2 linked regions of the Streptomyces venezuelae genome follow. The protein of the gene in region 2 interacts with the protein of the main gene of each other region in a pairwise test. Links are inferred from orthologs where the notes say so. Each region holds a gene or a part of one and is shown on either strand. Other genes may lie near its edges.

Region 1 (6,987 bases), 3.1 Mb from region 2 along the record:
GCACATGCGGGCCGTGCTCGGCGTCTCGCCGGTCGCCTACCGGCGGACGTTCACTGCTGCGTCGTGACCCGACCTACGCTTCCGTGACTTCTGCTTCGTAGAAGCAGAAGTGGTCCTTGATCCCGGCCACCGCGTCCTTCGGCTCCGGATACGCCCACACCGTGTCCGCCGCCCCCGGCAGCGACCAGTAGGAGGCCGTGCCCTTGAAGGGGCAGTACGTGGTGGTCTTCGACGGGGTCAGCAGGTCCGTGCGGACGTCCTCCGGCGGGAGGTAGTGCCGGACGGGGTAGCCCGTCTCGCGCAGCAGCACGGGGCGGCTGCTCTCCGCCACGACCTGCCCGTCGTGCACCACGCGCACGTGGTCCGTGCCCTGCTCGACGGTGATCCGGTGCCCGTTGGTCATGTCGTGCCCTCCTCGGATGCCCAGTGAATGTCCTGTGGGACGGAACGTACCGTGGGCGCATGAACATCTGCGTCTTCCTCTCCGCCGCCGACCTCGACGACCGCTACACCCGCCCGGCCCGCGAGTTCGCGGAACTGCTCGGCAAGGGCGGCCACACGCTGGTCTGGGGCGGCTCCGAGAGCGGCCTGATGAAGGTCGTGGCGGACGGCGTGCACGCGGCGGGAGGGCGGCTCGTGGGCGTCTCCGTGGACTTCCTCGCCGCCAAGGCCCGGCAGGTCGTGGAGCCCCACGAGATGGTCATCGCGCGCGACCTCGCCGAGCGCAAGGCGCTGCTCCTGGAGAAGGCCGACGCGATCGTGATCATGGTGGGCGGCACCGGCACGCTCGACGAGGCCACCGAGATCCTGGAGCTCAAGAAGCACGGGAAGCACGCCAAGCCGGTGGTGCTGCTCAACTCGGCGGGGTTCTACGACGGCCTCAAGGAGCAGTTCCAGCGCATGGAGGACGAGGGTTTCCTGCCCCTCCCGCTCACCGACCTGGTCTTCTTCGCCGAGGAGCCCGTCGGCGCGCTCGCCTACCTGGAGGAGTCCGCGGGCACCCGGTGATGCGAGCATGGCGGGTATGGCAACACATGTGATCACCGGGGCCGGCTCCGGCATCGGCGCGGCCGTGGCCCGCCGCCTCCACACCCGCGGCGACGACCTCGTCCTGCACGCGCGGGACGCGGGCCGCGCCAAAGAGCTCGCCGCCGAGTTCCCCGGCGCGAGCACCCTCGTCGGAGACCTCTCCGACCCCGACAAGCTGTCCTGGGCGTTCGGGCACCAGTCGCTGCCCTCGCGCGTGGACTCCCTGCTGCACATCGCGGGCGTCGTCGACCTCGGCCCGGTCGGCGAGCTCACCCCCAAGGCCTGGCGCCACCAGCTCAACGTCAACCTCATCGCCCCCGCCGAGCTGACCCGCCACTTCCTGCCCCAACTCCGGGCCGCCCAGGGGCACGTGGTCTTCGTCAACTCGGGCTCCGGGCTGCGGGCCGGCCCGGAGTGGTCCGCCTACGCGGCCTCCAAGCACGGCCTGAAGGCCCTCGCCGACTCCCTCCGCCAGGAGGAGCACGACAACGGCGTCCGGGTCACCTCGGTCTACCCCGGCCGCACGGCGAGCGCCATGCAGGTCAAGGTCCACCAGCAGGAGGGCAAGGAGTACGACGCGTCCCGCTGGATCGACCCCGAGTCGGTCGCCACGACGATCATCATGGCCCTGGACCTGCCGCGCGACGCGGAGGTCAACGACCTGACGGTGCGGCCGGGACGATGAGCGACGCGTTCACCTGGGGCCCGGCCACCGGCATCGGGTCCATGCCCGGCGGGGATGCCCGCGAGGCCGCCAAGACCGTCACCGGCAGCTTCGAGGGGCCCGAGCAGGGCATGCCCTACCTCGCCGAGCTGCCCGCCCGCGGCCCCGGCGCCGACATGATCGGCCGCACCGCCGGGCTCCTCGTCGACCTGTACGCGCGCGTGGAGCCCAGCGGCTGGCGCGTCGGCGACCGCCCGGGACGCGACACCCGCCGCGCCAGGGCGTGGCTCGGCGAGGACCTCGACGCCCTGGAGGAGTTCACCCAGGGGTACGAGGGCCCGCTGAAGGTCCAGGCCGTCGGCCCCTGGACCCTCGCCGCCGCCCTGGAGCTCAGGAACGGCGAGGCCGCGCTCTCCGACCCCGGCGCCTGCCGCGACCTCGCGGGATCCCTCGCCGAAGGCCTGCGCGAGCACCTCGCGGATGTCCGCCGCAGGGTGCCCGGCGCCCAGGTCGTCCTGCAGCTCGACGAACCCTCGCTGATCGCCGTGCTGCGCGGGCAGGTCAAGACCGCGAGCGGGTACCGCACCCACCGCGCCGTGGACCGGCAGCTCGTCGAGAGCACGCTGCGGGACGTTCTCGCCGTCCGGGGTGACGGCGGCGACGGCGCCACGGTCGTGCACTCCTGCGCGCCCGACGTACCGTTCGCGCTCCTGCGCCGCGCCGGGGCCGACGCGGTCTCCTTCGACTTCGACCTGCTCACCGAGCGTGACGACGAGACGATCGGTGAGGCGGTCGAGGGCGGTACGCGGCTCTTCGCCGGTGTCGTGCCGGGCGTGGACGGCCGATTGTCAGACCCTGCCGGTAGCGTCATGGGTGTCAGGACGTTGTGGCGCAGGCTGGGGCTGAATCCGGGATCACTCGCGGAGTCGGTCGTGGTCACTCCGTCGTGCGGGCTCGCGGGCGCATCACCCGCGTACGCGCGCGCGGCGCTCGCCCACTGCGCCAGAGCGGCGAGATCGCTCGCAGACAACCCTGAGTAATTGGGTATGACGTAAACGGGAGGACGAAACGGTGGCTGTCGAACAGCAAGGCTCTGTGCCCGCCGAGGCACGGGATCAGCACGCCCAGCTGGCCGAGCAGATCGAGGAGCACCGCTTCCGGTATTACGTGAAGGACCAGCCGGTCGTCAGCGATGCCGAGTTCGACAAGCTCCTGCGCTCCCTCGAAGCACTGGAGGACGAGCACCCCGAGCTCCGGACCCCCGACTCGCCGACCCAGAAGGTCTCGGGTTCGTACGAGACGGAGTTCACCGCCGTCGAGCACCGCGAGCGCATGCTGTCCCTGGACAACGCGTTCGACGACGCCGAGCTCGCCGCCTGGGCCGACCGCGTCGCCAAGGAGGCCGGCACCCCGGACTTCCACCTCCTCTGCGAGCTGAAGGTGGACGGCCTCGCGGTCAACCTCACGTACGAGGACGGGAAGCTGACCCGCGCCGCGACCAGGGGCGACGGCCGCACCGGCGAGGACATCACGCCGAACGTCCGCACGATCGCGGACATCCCGCAGCGCCTCGCGGGCGACCGCGTCCCCGCCCTCGTCGAGATCCGCGGCGAGGTCTTCTTCCCCATGGAGAAGTTCGAGGAGCTCAACGCCCGCCTCGTCGAGGCGGGCGACAAGCCCTTCGCCAACCCCCGCAACGCGGCGGCCGGTTCACTGCGCCAGAAGGACCCGCGCGTCACCGCGACCCGGCCGCTGCACATGGTGGTGCACGGCATCGGTGCCCGCGAGGGCTTCGACATCGACTGCCTCAGCCACGCCTATGAGCTGCTGCACGAGTGGGGCCTGCCCACCGCCAAGCACAACAAGGTCGTCGAGGGCCTGGAGGGCGTCCGGGACTTCATCACGTACTTCGGGGAGAACCGCCACTCCGTGGAGCACGAGATCGACGGAGTCGTCGTCAAGCTCGACGAGATCCCGTTGCAGGGCCGCCTCGGCTCCACCTCGCGCGCCCCGCGCTGGGCCATCGCCTGGAAGTACGCGCCCGAGGAGGTCAACACCAAACTCATCAACATCCGCGTCGGCGTCGGCCGCACCGGCCGCGTCACGCCGTACGCGCAGGTGGAACCCGTCACCGTCGCGGGATCCGAGGTCGAGTTCGCCACCCTCCACAACCAGGACGTGGTGAAGAAGAAGGGCGTCCTCATCGGGGACACCGTCGTCATCCGCAAGGCCGGAGACGTCATCCCGGAGATCCTCGGCCCCGTCGTCGACCTGCGGGACGGCACCGAGCGGGAGTTCGTGATGCCCGCCGAGTGCCCCGAGTGCGGCACGGCTCTGCGCCCCATGAAGGAGGGCGACATCGACCTCCGCTGCCCCAACGCCCAGTCCTGCCCCGCCCAGTTGCGTGAACGTCTCTTCTACCTCGCGGGCCGCAAGTCCCTGGACATCGAGAACTTCGGGTACGTCGCCGCGGCCGCCCTCACCAGGCCGCTGGAGCCCGCCGAACCGCCGATCCTCGACGAGGGCGACATCTTCGACCTCAAGGTCGACGAGCTCCTGCCCATCAAGTCCTACGTACTGGACCAGGACTCCGGACTTCCCAAGCGCGACCCCAAGACCGGCGAGGAGAAGGTCGTCACCTTCTTCGCCAACCAGAAGGGCGAGGCGAAGAAGAACACCCTGGCCATGCTGGAGAACATCGCGGCGGCCAAGGAGCGCCCCCTCGCCCGCGTCCTCACGGGCCTCTCGATCCGGCACGTCGGCCCGGTGGCCGCCGAGGCACTGGCCCGCGAGTTCCGTTCCATCGACCGCATCGATCAGGCCACCGAGGAGGAGCTGGCCGCGGTGGAGGGCGTCGGCTCGACCATCGCCGCCTCCCTCAAACAGTGGTTCGCCGAGGACTGGCACCGGGAGATCCTGCGCAAGTGGCGGGAGGCCGGCGTGCGCATGGAGGAGGAGGCGAGCGGCGAGGACGAGGGACCGCGGCCGCTCGCGGGCCTCACGGTCGTCGTCACCGGAACGCTCGAACACCACACCCGGGATGGCGCAAAAGAAGCGCTGCAGAGCCGCGGAGCCAAGGTGACCGGTTCCGTTTCCAAGAAGACATCGTTCGTGGTCGTCGGCGACAACCCCGGGTCGAAGTACGACAAGGCCATGCAGGTGAAGGTTCCGGTTCTCAACGAGGAAGGCTTCGCTGTCCTGCTCGAACAAGGACCGGACGCAGCGCGGGAAGTCGCGCTTCCGACCGAGGAGTAGCGGTTGAAGGCCACCCGTTCGGCGCATACCAGAGGCATACGGGTGGCCGGGTCGCATTCGGGCAACCGTAGTCGACCGCTGCCCGTGGAAGCCTTCTGCGGCCTACTGTTGAGGTGTGCGCCTGCCGTGCCCCGCTGCGAACGGGGTATCACCTGCTCATCAAGAGCTTGGAAGGGGGCATCCCCTGCTCGGCGCGAGTGCGGGAGAACCGCATCTCCTCGCTCGAGCGGAGTGCGGGGACGGATTCATGGGCGCGGCCGCATCAGGGCCGAGTCCGCATGGCGTGGGCACCGCCGGCTGTGAGAGGGACGGGAATGGAACCGACCGAGAGCGCCGCCCCGGACTCACGGCTGCGCGCGCGCCTGTGGCGCGCGCCGGGAGCCTGGCTGCGCGGCCGCCGGACCGCGACGAACACCGACCCGGGCGGCATGCCGCAGCCCGCCCCCGGTTCCGGACCCTGCACGCTGAGCACCGCCGTCGAACCACGCGAACGGGCCTGGACCGCCGCACCGCAGCACGACACCGACAGCCCCGCGACCCTCGCCGGACCGGGCGCGCCCGCCGTGCAGGACAGCCGTGACCCCTGGCCGCTGCTGCCGCTCCTCACCGTCGCCGCGGCCGCCGTGCTGCTCGGCACGGGCTTCTTCCAGGCCTTCACGGGCCGCCACGCCCTGTTCCCCACCGGCGCCGCGGGCTGGTCCCTCGCCGTCCTCACCGGCCTCATCGTCGGGCACCTCGTCGCCCTCGGCCGCAACCGGTGGTGGGGCGGCACGGGCTCCGGCGGCGCCCTCACCGTCGCCGTCCTGCTCCTCTACGGCTGGGTGCCCGCCGGCATGGTCAGCCTCACCGTCGTCGTCCTCGTCGGCGTCGCCCGCAGGCACCGCTGGCGCCAAGGCCTGCTGCACGGCGCGGTCGACATCCTCGGCATCGGCGCGGGCGCACTCACCCTGGCCGCGTTCGGCACGGCGCCCAGCGCGGAAACGCCCTGGCTCCCCGAGACCTGGGACCTCTACACCGCGCCCCAAGTGGCCCTCGTCGCCGTCGCATACCTCGCCGTCACCCGCGTCCTGCTCTGGTACGTCCACGCGCCGCGCACCGAGGCCCTGCCCACCGTCACCCGCACCGCCCTCGTCCGGCAGGGCCTCCTCGGCATCGCGCTGCTCGGCATCGCCCCGCTGATCTGCGTCGTCGCGATCTCCCTGCCGATCCTGCTGCCCCTCTTCGCGATCCCGCTCGTCGCCCTCGACTCCACCCTCTGGATCGCCCGCGCCCGCGCCGAGGAACAGCTCCGCGACCCCCTCACCGGGCTGCCCAACCGGCAGTGGCTCCTCGAACGGACCTGGACCGCGCTCGACGACGCCGAGCGGATCGGCGCGCGGTCCGCGTTAATGCTCATCGACATGGACCGCTTCCGGTCCGTCAACGACACCCTCGGTCACCTCGCCGGTGACCGGCTGCTCCTCCAGATCGCGGACCGGCTGCGCCTCGCACTGCCCAGCGGGGCGGAGGCGGCGCGCCTCGGCGGCGACGAGTTCGCCGTCCTGTTGCCGGTCGCCGACTCCACGACGTCGGCCACGCGCGTGGCCCGCCAGCTCGTCGCCGCGCTCGGCTCCCCGCTCGACCTCGACGGCCTCACCCTCGTCCTGGAGGCCAGCGCGGGCCTCGCGGTCTTCCCCGACCACGCACTCGACGCGGAAGGCCTCCTGCGGCGCGCGGACGTCGCGATGTACCAGGCCAAGCGGGACCGCACGGGCGTCGAGGTCTACGAATCCAAGCGGGACTCCAACACTCCCGACCGGCTCGGCCTCCTCGGCGACCTGCGCCGCGCCCTCGACGCGGGCGACGTCGAGCTCCACTACCAGCCGAAGGTCCAGTTCGACGGACAGGTCGCGGGCCTGGAGGCGCTGGTGCGCTGGGTGCACCCCGAACGGGGGAAGGTGCCGCCCGACGAGTTCATCGCCATCGCCGAGTCGTCCGGCCTCATGCCGCACCTCACCGAGTACGTCCTGGAGACCGCGCTCGGCCAGGTCGCGAAGTGG
Region 2 (7,450 bases):
GGGCTCGCCGCTCCTGGCCCCGCGGCCCCCGGTCCGGCAGCGCTTGAACCGGCGGTCCCCGATCCGGCGGCACTCGGTCCCGTGGCACCCGGCCCGGCCGATCCTGGGCCCGCCCCGACCCCGTTCGCACCGCCCGTGGCCTGCGCCCCGCCCACCACCACCTGTTCGCCGTCCACCAGGAACCGCGCCCGATTGAGGTCCCCCGTCTTCGCGCCCGGCCTGACCCCACCGGCGGCCCGCAGCGCGTCCGCCACCCGGGATCCGGCGGGCAGCCGATGAACGCCCGGCTTGCGGACCTTCCCGCTGACGTCCACCACGATCACGCCCGCGGCACCACCGCCGCCCGCACCACCGCCCGCACCCGCCGCCGTCCGCCCCGCCTGCGCCGCGGGCCCCGGCGACGGAGCCGGCTCCGCGCCCCGCTCGGCGACGGCACCCGCCTCTCGCACCACGTCCGGTGGTCGCACGGGCTGGGCCCGGCCCGTCCAGAAGTGCTGGGCGGCGAAGACCGCGGCGACCCCGAGGATCAGGACGAGCGCCACCACGGCTCGTCGTTCGAGACCGCACCGCGCCTGCACCCACATGGGCAGCCGCTCCCGCACGGCGAGCCCCAGCCGCTCCTTTCGCGAGGCACCCGCCTGCGCGCCCTCCCCGGCACCTGAGGCCTCTACGTCTACCTGCGCCTCATCCTTCGCGCCCCAACCCCCGCCCACCAACGCCACATCCGGGCCCGCCACCTCCAACCTCGGCGACGGAGACGGCGACCGCGACGACAGAGCCGCTGCAGGCAAAGGTGTCGCAGGCAAAGGCGCCTCAGGCAAAGGGGTCGCAGGCGGAGACACTTCAGGCCGGGGTGCCGCAGACCAAGGCGGCGGCTGCGGTTCCGCGAACAAGCTCTCCGCCCGCCGCCTGACCGCATCGCCCGACACATGTCGGCGCCGGGCCCGCCCGCGAGCATGCCGGGTACCAGCGTGGCCATCGGACCCACGCCCGCCCACGGCACGGCCACCCACCGCACGGCCGCCCACCACCACACGCCCGTCGGACCCCGGGCCACGCCCAGGCCCGCTCGTCGCAGAAACTGTCCGGGAAACTGATCGAGTCGTCATGCCGACGACGCTACGGACCGTCGGCACAACGTGTTGATCTTGCTCAATTTCCGTGGATTACCCGGCAGTTGTGGATAACTCCGTCACCCACACGTGGGAATCCACAGCGGCCCCCACCTCACCGAGGCGAGACCACGGCCCCCAGCAACCCCGGCCCCGTGTGCGCCCCGATCACCGCTCCGACCTCGCTCACGTGCAGTTCACCGAGGTCCGGCACCCGTTCCCTGAGCCGCTCGGCGAGCGTCGACGCCCGGTCCGGGGCCGCCAGGTGGTGCACGGCGATGTCGACCCGGCCGGAACCGGCGCGCTCGACCACGATCTCCTCGAGCCGGGCGATCGCCTTCGACGCCGTCCGCACCTTCTCCAGCATGTCGATGCGGCCGCCGTCCAGCTTCAGCAGCGGCTTGACCGCGAGTGCGGAGCCGAACAGCGCCTGGGCCGCGCCGATGCGGCCACCCCTGCGGAGGTAGTCGAGCGTGTCGACGTAGAAGAACGCGGAGGTGCCCGCGGCCCGCTTCTCCGCGGCGGCCACCGCCTCCTCCGCCGAATCGCCGCCCTCCGCGGCCTGCGCCGCCGCGAGGGCGCAGAAGCCGAGCGCCATCGCCACCATGCCGGTGTCCACCACCCGCACCGGCACCGGCGACTCCTTCGCGGCGAGGACCGCGGCGTCGTACGTGCCGGAGAACTCGGCGGACAGGTGGAGCGAGACGATGTGGGTCGCGCCCGCCTCGGCGATCTTGCGGTACGTGTCCGCGAAGACTTGGGGGCTGGGCCGGGACGTGGTCACCGACCTGCGTTTCTGCAGGGCCAGGGCGAGGGAGCGGGCCGAGATCTCGGTGCCCTCCTCCAGCGCCTGGTCCCCCAGGACCACGGTCAGGGGCACCGCGGTGATGCTGTGCCGCTCCATCGTCTCCTGCGGCAGGTAGGCCGTTGAATCCGTGACGATCGCGACATGGCGGGACATGAGCTGGAGGTTACCTGTCTGCGCCGTCGGGTGGCAGTCCGGGCCCTCTCCGCCCCGGTGCTCCGGCGCCGGGCGGATCAGGTCGTGCTCTCGGGCTTGGCCTTCTTCTCCCACGGATACGTCACGCGTGCGCCGGGCGGAGTGATCGCGGGCCGCGTCGGCTCCTGGGCTGTCCGACGGGCCGCCTCGGACCCCTCCGGCGCGGGCGCGGGCGCAGACTCGGGATCGGGCCAGGCCGCCGGGGGCGGGGTCTGGTCGGATGCCGGCTCCGTCGTCCAGTGCCGCAGGGCACCCGCCTCCATGTCGATCTGGGTGCTCAGCGAGTCCAGGTCGTCGTCCGCGAACCGGCGGGCCCGGTCGCGCGCCGACCACCGCAGGGAGTCGGCGGACTTCTTGATCTGTTCCGTGCGCTCGCGCAGCGCGGGCAGCCGCTCGGCCAGAGCCGCCTTGTCGGGGTCGCGCTCGAGACGACGGAGCTCGTCGTCCAGCTCGTGTCCGTGCACGCTGAGCCGGTCGAACAGCTGGAGGGTCTCCTTCAGCGAGGCGTCGTCAGCGGCGCCCGCCTGGAGTACGTCCTGCGTGGCCCGCATCGAGGTGCGCAACGACAGACGCAGCTGCGCCAGTTCACCGGCGCTGCCCGCCTGTGCGAAGCTCCTCGCCCGCAGCGTGGTGTCCTCCACGGTCCGGCGGGCCTCCGTGATGGTGCGGTCCACGCCTCGCTTGGCCGCCTTGACGGCCTTCACCGTTGCGTAGATGCCCAGCACCAAGAACAGCACGAACAGCAGCGCCACGATTGCGCCCACGGCTTCCATGGCGATCCTCTCCGTATCCGACCCGCTCCCTCGGCCTCTTCCACCGTAAACGGAGAAGGCAGGTCGGAGGTTCCAGCGGAACCCCCAACCTGCCCGTAAGGGAAGACCCCTATACCGCTACACGCGAACCATCACGCAGGAACGATGTTCACCAGCTTCGGCGCCCGCACGATCACCTTGCGGATCCCCGCGCCGTCCAGCGCCGCCACGACCCGCTCGTCGGCCAGCGCCACCTTCTCCAGCTCGGCGTCGGAGATGGCCGGGGAGACCTCCAGGCGCGCCTTGACCTTGCCCTTGATCTGCACGACGCAGGTCACGGACTCGTCCACGACGTACGCCGGGTCGGCGACCGGGAAGTCCTGGTGGACCACCGAGTCGGTGTGGCCCAGCTTGCGCCACAGCTCCTCGGCGATGTGCGGGGCCAGCGGCGCGATCAGCAGCACCAGGCGCTCCGCGACGGACCTCGGCACCGCGCCGCCCACCTTCGTCAGGTGGTTGTTCAGCTCGGTGATCTTGGCGATCGCGGTGTTGAACCGCATGCCGTCCAGGTCCTGGCGCACCCCGTCGATGGCCTTGTGCAGGGCGCGCAGCGTGGACTCGTCGATGTCCGCCTCCGCGACGTCGGCGACGGTGACCTCACCGGTCGACTCGTCGACGATCAGGCGCCACAGCCGCTGCAGCAGGCGGTACTGGCCGACGACCGCACGCGTGTCCCAGGGACGCGAGACGTCCAGGGGGCCCATCGCCATCTCGTACAGGCGCAGGGTGTCCGCGCCGTACTCGTCGCAGATCTCGTCCGGCGTCACGGCGTTCTTCAGGGACTTGCCCATCTTGCCCAGCTCGCGCTTGACCGGCTCGCCCTCGAAGAAGAACGCGCCGTCGCGCTCCTCGACCTCGGTGGCCGGCACCGGGAAGCCGCGGCTGTCCCGGTAGACGTAGGCCTGGATCATGCCCTGGTTGTACAGCTTGTGGAACGGCTCGGCGGACGAGATGTGGCCCAGGTCGAACAGGATCTTGGACCAGAAGCGCGCGTACAGCAGGTGCAGCACCGCGTGCTCGGCACCGCCCACGTACAGGTCGACGCCGCCCGTCGGCTGGCCCTCGCGCGGGCCCATCCAGTACTGCTCGACGGCCGGGTCGACCAGCTGCTGGTCGTTGCGCGGGTCCAGATAGCGCAGCTCGTACCAGCACGAACCCGCCCAGTTGGGCATGGTGTTGGTCTCGCGGCGGTAGGTGCGTGGGCCGTCGCCCAGGTCCAGGGTGACGTTGACCCAGTCCTCGTTGCGGGACAGCGGTGTCTCCGGAGAGGTGTTCGCGTCGTCCGGGTCGAAGGTGCGCGGGGAGTAGTCGTCGACCTCCGGCAGCTCCAGGGGCAGCATCGACTCGGGCAGGGCGTGGGCGACGCCGTCCTCGTCGTAGACGATCGGGAAGGGCTCGCCCCAGTAGCGCTGGCGGCTGAACAGCCAGTCGCGCAGCCGGAAGTTGACGGTGCCCTCGCCGATGCCGCGGGTGGCCAGCCAGCCGGTGATGCGGGCCTTGGCGCCCGTGACGTCCATGCCGTCGAGGGAGATCTCCTGGTTCGAGGAGTTGATCAGCTTCGCCTCGTACGAGGAGAAGGCGTCGTCCCACGCGCGCGGGTCGGTGCCGCGGCCGTCCGACGGCTCCACCACGCAGCGCATCGGCAGGTTGAAGGCGCGGGCGAAGGCGAAGTCGCGGCTGTCGTGCGCCGGGACGGCCATGATCGCGCCGGTGCCGTAGCCCATCAGTACGTAGTCGGCGATGAAGACCGGGACCTGCTCGCCGCTGACCGGGTTGGTGGCGTAGACGCCGGTGAAGACGCCGGTCTTCTCCTTGGCGTCGGCCTGGCGCTCGACGTCGGACTTGGCGGCGGCGAACGCGCGGTACTTGGCGACGGCCTCGGCCGGGGTGGCGTGCCCGCCGGTCCACGTCTCGTGGGTGCCCGCGGGCCAGGCGTCCGGGATGACCTTGTCGACCAGGTCGTGCTCGGGCGCCAGGACCATGTAGGTCGCGCCGAACAGGGTGTCCTGGCGGGTGGTGAAGACGGTGATCGCGTCGCCCTCGATGCCCACGGGGAAGCGCACGCGGGCGCCCTCGGAGCGGCCGATCCAGTTGCGCTGCTGCAGCTTGATGGCCTCGGGCCAGTCCAGCGCGTCCAGGTCGTCCAGCAGGCGGTCGGCGTAGGCCGTGATGCGCATGTTCCACTGGCGCAGCTTGGCCTTGAAGACGGGGAAGTTGCCGCGCTCGGAGCGGCCGTCGGCGGTGACTTCCTCGTTGGCCAGGACGGTGCCCAGGCCGGGGCACCAGTTGACGGGCGCGTCGGAGGCGTAGGCCAGGCGGTACTGGCTCAGCACCTCGGCGCGCTCGACGGCGTCCAGCTCGCTCCACGCGCGCGTGGAGTCCGGTACGGCGCGCTCACCGCTCTCGAACTGGGCGACCAGGTCGGCGATGGGGCGGGCCTTCGCGGCGTCGGCGTCGTACCAGGAGTTGAAGATCTGGACGAAGATCCACTGGGTCCACTTGTAGTACTCGGGGTCGATCGTCGCGAACGAGCGCCGCTTGTCGTGGCCCAGGCCCAGCGCGCGCAGCTGGGACTTCATGTTCTCGATGTTGGCCTCGGTGGAGACCCGCGGGTGGGTGCCCGTCTGGACCGCGTACTGCTCGGCGGGCAGGCCGAAGGCGTCGAAGCCCAGGGTGTGCAGGACGTTGTGGCCCGTCATGCGCTGGAAGCGCGCGAAGACGTCCGTGGCGATGTACCCCAGGGGGTGGCCGACGTGCAGGCCCGCGCCGGAGGGGTACGGGAACATGTCCATGATGAACTTCTTGGGCTTGGCCACCAGCGCGGCCTCGGCCTCGTCCCGCGCGGCCAGGTCGCCGCTCGGGTTCGGCGCCTCGTAGGTGCCGTCGGCGTCCCAGAAGTCCTGCCAGCGTGCCTCGATGTCCGCGGCCAGAGCGGCCGTATAGCGGTGCGGCGCGGCCACCTCGGAGGCGGCAGCAGAATTCGTCTCGCTCATGATCCTCAAAGCTCCATCGATCGTCTCTGCCTGCGGAATTGACCGTGCTGGTCAAACAAAAATGCCCCTCGCACAGGAGGGGACGCCGCGCCGATTCCGACCGCGATTCACCGGCGGTCGGGACTGATCAGCGCGGCCCGCTAAGCAGAAGGCGTACGGCACGCATGGCGTCAGGGTACCGCAGCCCTCCCGCGGCCCGCGACGAGCTTCCGGGCCGCGGCGGCCCGGCACCGCGGCCCGGCACCGCACTGACACCACCTTTAGGCGTTGGCCAAGGGTTACTCCGCGTACCGCCCACTATCGGGGCAACACCAAGATCGTGTCGCACTTTGATAACAACGCAATAACTCAAACCCCGTACCCACCGGTATGGAGCGACCTAGCATGCGGCGGACCGAACCATCTCGGAGCCGCCATGAACCCTCTGCACCCGCACCGCAAGAGCCGTTCCGTCCCGCGTTCCGCCGCCCGCTCGCCCGTGCCACGGGCCCTCGGCGTCGGCGCACTGCTCCTGATACCCCTGCTCGTCTTCGCCGGCGGTGACGCCCTGAGAGCCGCCGTCGACTTCACCGCGGGCGTCCTCTCCCTGGTCTCGCTGACCGCCGCCGTGGTCTGGGGCCTGGTGGCCACCGACCGCCTGTTCCTGCACTCGCGCCAGCGTCTGCTCGCCCAGGCCGTGCACCGCGCCACCGCGATCGCCTCCGTCGGCTTCCTGCTGCTGCACGGCACCGTCAAGGTCGCCCTCGACCACGTGTCACTGTTCGGCGCCCTGATGCCCTTCGGGCTCGGCGTCACGGGCAGCGCGGGGCTCATCGGGCTCGGCTCGCTCGCGGGCCTCCTGATGGTCGCCACGGCCGTCACAGGCGCCCTCCGCAGCGCCTTCGCCTCCCCCGCCCGGATCGCGTCGCGCTGGCGGGCGATGCACATGCTGGCCTACCCCGCCTGGTGCTCGGCGCTCATCCACGGCCTGTACGCGGGCCGCGAGCCCAAGCCCTGGGTCGTCACGCTGTACGCACTGTGCCTGGTCGCGGTCGCCGGAGCGGTCGCCCTCCGCGCGGCACCGCCACCGGTCAAGCGGAAGGTCGCCGCCCGCGTCCTCGCCCTGCTCGAACCGGAAGGCGCCGCCCCGCACCGGGACGAGCCTCCCGCGCGGGACACCCTCTCCACCCCGCTGCCCGGCACGACCGCCCCACCCCCCGCGACGGACCCCGTGGTCGGCATCTCGGCGGCCTACCGCGCCCTGACCGTCACCGCGCCACCGCCCCACCCCACCGTCCCGCCGCCCCGCGCCGAGCCCCCGGGCCGCTGGCCCGCGCCCTCCCCGCCACCGCCCGCCGAGTCCCCCTACGTCGCCCCCCAGCCGACGTACGACACCACGCCCCAGCCCGTGTACGACCCCTCGTACGACGCCCCCCTCGACCCCGTGTACGACAGCGGTCCCGCCACCGAACCGCTGCATCGGCCCTTTCAGGCCCCCGGCACGGGCGAGCCCTGGAACGCCGCCACCGGAGGCCACCCGTGAACGCCTCGCTC

The links. The genes of interacting proteins can lie anywhere in the genome.
Region 1: the proteins of leuS (region 2) and ligA interact in binary tests that used the Escherichia coli proteins (3 or more experiments, as listed by UniProt). The link is inferred for Streptomyces venezuelae from one-to-one orthologs.

Annotation. Positions count from the first base shown.
Region 1 is NZ_CP029191.1:5,729,734-5,736,720, forward strand. What follows is about bases 2,414-5,356. They hold ligA (NAD-dependent DNA ligase LigA), read left to right. Parts: upstream 2,414-2,764; coding sequence 2,765-4,948; downstream 4,949-5,356. Other genes in these bases: DEJ49_RS26030 (methionine synthase), read left to right, coding at 2,414-2,733; DEJ49_RS26040 (putative bifunctional diguanylate cyclase/phosphodiesterase), read left to right, coding at 5,263-5,356. In the rest of the region: DEJ49_RS26010 (GlxA family transcriptional regulator), read left to right, coding at 1-67; DEJ49_RS26015 (DUF427 domain-containing protein), read right to left, coding at 74-403; DEJ49_RS26020 (TIGR00730 family Rossman fold protein), read left to right, coding at 463-1,008; DEJ49_RS26025 (SDR family oxidoreductase), read left to right, coding at 1,016-1,714; more of DEJ49_RS26030, read left to right, coding at 1,711-2,413; more of DEJ49_RS26040, read left to right, coding at 5,357-6,987. UniProt on the Escherichia coli protein: DNA ligase that catalyzes the formation of phosphodiester linkages between 5'-phosphoryl and 3'-hydroxyl groups in double-stranded DNA using NAD as a coenzyme and as the energy source for the reaction.
Region 2 is NZ_CP029191.1:2,597,824-2,605,273, forward strand. What follows is about bases 2,817-6,222. They hold leuS (leucine--tRNA ligase), read right to left. Parts: upstream 5,918-6,222; coding sequence 3,017-5,917; downstream 2,817-3,016. Other genes in these bases: DEJ49_RS11645 (hypothetical protein), read right to left, coding at 2,817-2,885. Outside these bases: DEJ49_RS36965 (helix-hairpin-helix domain-containing protein), read right to left, coding at 1-602; DEJ49_RS11640 (DegV family protein), read right to left, coding at 1,228-2,073; more of DEJ49_RS11645, read right to left, coding at 2,151-2,816; DEJ49_RS11655 (hypothetical protein), read left to right, coding at 6,333-7,439; DEJ49_RS11660 (NADH-quinone oxidoreductase subunit NuoF family protein), read left to right, coding at 7,436-7,450.